DNA from 2 places in the Arthrobacter sp. SDR-2R genome. Region 2 is predicted to be linked to the other one. Evidence: riboswitches for the same ligand, from Rfam matches in the RefSeq annotation. Region 2 holds a riboswitch; the other holds the start of a gene.
What was found. A riboswitch is a leader RNA that binds a small molecule or an ion and turns the genes downstream of it on or off. The one in region 2 is predicted to bind glycine.
Positions count from the first base shown of each region.

Region 1: linked by a shared signal. The riboswitch ahead of gcvP (aminomethyl-transferring glycine dehydrogenase) and the one ahead of gcvP (aminomethyl-transferring glycine dehydrogenase) in region 2 are both predicted to bind glycine.

Region 1 is NZ_CM173231.1:4,055,817-4,058,198, reverse strand. It holds gene AC3ANU_RS18730 (MFS transporter) at 1-133, opposite strand, end outside; gene AC3ANU_RS18725 (TetR/AcrR family transcriptional regulator) at 219-755, shown strand; glycine riboswitch at 849-946, shown strand; glycine riboswitch at 973-1,080, shown strand; gene gcvP (aminomethyl-transferring glycine dehydrogenase) at 1,134-2,382, shown strand, end outside.
Region 2 is NZ_CM173231.1:4,421,554-4,423,935, forward strand. It holds partial or broken gene AC3ANU_RS20425 (amino acid permease) at 1-600, opposite strand, end outside; glycine riboswitch at 651-746, opposite strand; glycine riboswitch at 747-845, opposite strand; glycine riboswitch at 1,137-1,237, shown strand; gene gcvP (aminomethyl-transferring glycine dehydrogenase) at 1,398-2,382, shown strand, end outside.

The DNA of each region.
Region 1 (2,382 bases), 370 kb from region 2:
GTGCGGTGTTGTCCACCGCCACCAGCAGCACGGGAAACATCAGGAGCCCCAGCGCCAGCCAGTCGCGCCACGGAGGACGCATGGAAGTGCTGCTTGCCTGCCCGGTTGCCGAACTCTCGATGGAAGTGGTCATGAGATAACTATACCGTCCGGACGGTATAGTTTAAAAATGCGATGGTTTTCCTTATTCCTGCACGGGGGAGGGCATGATGGAGGGCATGCCCCGAAAGCCTGTTGCCCGTGACGCGGTCCTTGACGCCTTCGAGTCCCTGCTGATTGAAGTGGGTGAGCGGGCGGCCACCCTCGATGCCGTGGCGCGCAAGGCCGGCGTATCCAAAGGCGGCCTCCTCTACCACTTTCCCAACAAGGAAGCCCTGATTGCCGTGTTGCTTGACCGCCTGGAGGGCCTGGCGAGCGAGGATGCCGATGCCATGGCGTCGGCAGCTGAAGGCGCCGCGGCCTACTTCATCCGTTCCTCGGTCTGGGCGGATACCCCTTTGGACCGTGCCATCGTGGCCGCCACCCGGCTTGCAGAGGTGGCCCACGAGGAGACGCGGCGCCGCTTCGCGGCCATCCAGCAGCGCTGGCTGGACGAAATTGCTGCGGATGTGGGACCTGGGCTGGCCAAGGCAGTCCTCTATATGGGGGACGGCCTGTACTTCAACGCCATGCTGTCCGTGGCCCCTGCGCCGGCCGGGGGAGCGGCCGCTGACGTGGAGGAACTCCTGGCCGCGCTGGAACGGCTCCGCAGGTAGCTCCGTCATTTGCCGGGAGGGGTTGCCGCGTAGGACAATAGAAAGTTGTGAGGGCTGTCACCGGCCTTCATGATCCAACAAATGAATAGCCTTTGATCTGCGGCGGGAGAGTTCTGCCGGAAGTACAGGCAGGCGCCGTAGGAGCAAATCCTCCCCAGGAATCTCGCAGGCCCCCGTACCGCCGCGGCGAGGCACCTCTGGAAAGCAGCAGGCAGTCTTATTCTCTTTTGGAGAGGTAGGGACTGTTGTGCTCACCGACGGTGCAAGCGGGTCCTGCCCAGGCAGGGAACGCGGAAACTCTCAGGTCCAATACAGAGCGGGGAGGAACCCGAATAGCTGTGGCGTACCCTTCGCCGCCTGAGTAAATGGAGTTCCTTCGTGTCGGTTACCCCAGCCTCCACCACTTTCGTAGACCGCCATATCGGCGCGCGCCGCCAGGCCGACGTCGACACCATGCTCAAAGCCGTAGGCTACGACTCGGTCGATTCCCTTGTGGACACCGCGGTTCCCAAGGTCATCCGCCAGGACACCGCCCTTCGCCTGCAGGACGCCCTCAGTGAGGTTGAAGTCCTCACGGAACTGCGGAAGCTTGCCGCCAAGAACAAGACGGCGGTGCAGCTGATCGGCCAGGGCTACTACGACACCGTGACTCCGCCGGTGATCCGCCGCAACATCCTGGAATCCCCGGCCTGGTACACCGCCTACACGCCCTACCAGCCGGAGATTTCGCAGGGCCGGCTTGAGGCGCTGCTGAACTTCCAGACCATGGTGCAGGACCTTGTGGGCCTGCCCATCGCCAACGCTTCGCTGCTGGATGAAGCAACGGCGGTGGCCGAGGCCGTGCTGCTGATGCGCCGCGCCAACAAGACCAAGCCCGCGGCAGGCGGCAAGACCGTCCTGGACATCGACGTGCTGCCGCAGACCATCGCCATCGTGCTGGGGCGTGCGGAGGCGCTCGGCTTCGAGGTGGAGGTCGCCGACCTGTCCAAGGGCCTGCCCGAGGGCGACATCAACGGGATCGTGCTGCAGCAGCCCGGGGTCTCCGGCCGCGTGTGGGACCAGTCCGCCGTGATCGCCGCTGCCAAGGACCGGGGCGCGCTGGTCACCGTGGCTGCGGACCTGCTGGCCCTGACACTGATCACCCCTCCGGGCGAGCAGGGCGCGGACATTGCCGTCGGCTCAGCCCAGCGTTTTGGCGTGCCGCTGTTCTTCGGCGGCCCCCATGCCGCCTACATGGCTGTCCGCAAAGGCCTGGAGCGTTCCTTGCCTGGCCGCCTGGTTGGGGTGTCAAAGGACGACGCCGGCACGCCTGCCTACCGGTTGGCACTGCAGACCCGCGAGCAGCACATCCGCCGCGAGAAGGCCACGTCCAACATCTGCACCGCCCAGGCGCTGCTGGCCATCGTTGCGTCCATGTACGCCGTTTACCACGGCCCCGACGGCCTGAAGGCGATTGCCCAAACGGCGCACCGCCACGCCCGTAGCCTGGCGGCCTCGCTTGCGGCCGCCGGCGTCGAGGTGCTGCACACGAGCTTCTTCGACACCCTTACGGTCCGGGTCCCCGGACGGGCTGCTGGCATCATCGCCGACGCCGAGGCGCGGGGCATCAACCTGCGCAGCGTCGACG
Region 2 (2,382 bases):
CGTCGCTCTGGAAACCGGTGAAGATCATGAAGAGTCCCACGATGATCAGGGCTGCGATGGCGACGATCTTGATGAGGGCGAACCAGAACTCGGTCTCGCCGAACGCCTTGACGGTGGCGAGGTTCAGCAGGAGCAGGATGCCCACCGTGGCCAGGCCCGGGATCCAAAGTGGCAGCGCCGGCCAAAGTTCCTTTGAGTACCCTGCGATGGCGATGACGTCGGCGATTCCGGTGATCACCCAGCAGAACCAGTACGTCCAGCCGGTGAAGAATCCGGCCCACGGCCCCAGGAGATCGGCGGCGAAATCACTGAAGGACTTGTAGTTCAGGTTGCTGAGCAGCAGTTCACCCATGGCCCGCATGACGAAGAAAAGCATAAAGCCGATGATCATGTATACGAAGATCACGGATGGGCCGGCCGCGGAGATGGTCTTGCCGGAACCCATGAACAGGCCCTGCCGATCGCGCCGCCGATGGCGATGAGCTGGATATGCCGGTTGGTGAGCTGCCGCTCCAGGTGGGGAGGCTCGCTGCGGGCTGCCGTGGCAGCGCCTTGGCTGCGGGCTGGTTCGCCGTTGGACGTGGGGGGATGAATCGCCATGAGGAACTCCATCGATAAAGCGGCTTTTGGGTGCCGCAAAAGATTTGGTTCCTCCCCGCTCTGTAGTGGACCTGAGAGTTTCCGCAGCAAAAGCCGCTTGCACCGCCGGTGAGCCAGGGTCATGCCCGGCTGCTTTCCAGAGTTGCCTGTCCGCGGCGGTACGTGGGCCTGAGAGTTTCCTGGGGAGGGTTTGCTCCTACGGCGCCTGCTGGATGTACCCGGCAGGGCTCTCCCGCCGCAGGTCGAAGGCGTATTCAGTTGGAAGCCGCAGGCTTTTTGGGCCACGGCCGGTCATGCAATGGGACAGGCGCCGACTGGTGGGCTGCTCCGGATACGCTGAGCCAGCCACCGGCGGCGCCATTCCCGGGGTTCAGTGTGGTGTCCGTCACGATCGAATGTCAAACCCCTCCCGACACAAGCGGGGAAGAACGGCGTCACGTGCCCCTCGAGCCCCGCACGGAAGCCGCCCGATTTGCCACGGACGAGTCTATCCCGGTACCTTGTGAGCCGAATCACCCACATTTGAATAAGCCTTTCGAGCTGTGACGGGAGAGTCCTCCCGGCGAAACACCGGTCAGGCGCCGTAGGAGCAAATCCTCCCCAGGAATCTCTCAGGCCCCCGTACCGTCACGGCGAGGCGACTCTGGAAAGCAATCAGGCTTCTGCCTGGTTCACCGACGGTGCAAGCGGTCCCCTGCCAACAGCAGGCAACGCGGAATCTCTCAGGTCCAATACAGAGCGGGGAGGAACCCATCCCACGCCGTGCCACCTTCGGCCGGCCAGATCTGGAGTTCCTCATGACGATTCATTCGCATCCAACATCGTTTGTTGACCGCCATATCGGCGCGCGCCGCCAGGCCGACATCGACACCATGCTCAAGGCCATCGGCTACGACAGCCTGGATGGCCTGGTTGACGTGGCCGTCCCCGCGCCCATCCGCCAGGAAACTGCGCTCAAGCTGACCGACGCCCTCAGCGAGGTTGAAGTCCTCACGGAACTGCGGAAGCTTGCCGCCAAGAACAAGACGGCAGTCCAGATGATCGGCCAGGGCTACTACGACACCGTGACTCCGCCGGTGATCCGCCGCAACATCCTGGAATCCCCGGCCTGGTACACCGCCTACACGCCCTACCAGCCGGAGATTTCCCAGGGCCGGCTTGAGGCGCTGCTGAACTTCCAGACCATGGTGCAGGACCTGACGGCGCTCCCGGTAGCAAACGCCTCCCTCCTCGACGAAGCCACCGCCGTCGCCGAAGCCGTGCTGCTGATGCGCCGCGCCAACAAGTCCAAGACTGCGAAGGACGGCAAGACCGTCCTCGACGCCGACCTCCTGCCGCAGACCATCGCCATCGTGCTGGGCCGCGCCGAAGCCCTGGGCTTCGAGGTGGAAATTGCAGACCTCACCAACGGACTTCCCGACGGCGACATCAACGGCGTCGTCCTGCAGCAGCCCGGCGTCTCCGGCCGCGTCTGGGACCAGTCCGCCGTCATCGCCGAAGCCAAGGAGCGCGGCGCGCTGGTCACCGTGGCTGCGGACCTGCTGGCCCTGACACTGATCACCCCTCCGGGCGAGCAGGGCGCGGACATTGCCGTCGGCTCCACCCAGCGTTTTGGCGTGCCGCTGTTCTTTGGGGGGCCGCACGCCGCCTACATGACCGTCCAAAAGGGAATGGAACGTACCCTCCCGGGCAGGATCGTGGGCGTCTCCAAGGACAACGCCGGCACGCCTGCCTACCGGTTGGCCCTGCAGACCCGCGAGCAGCACATCCGCCGCGAGAAGG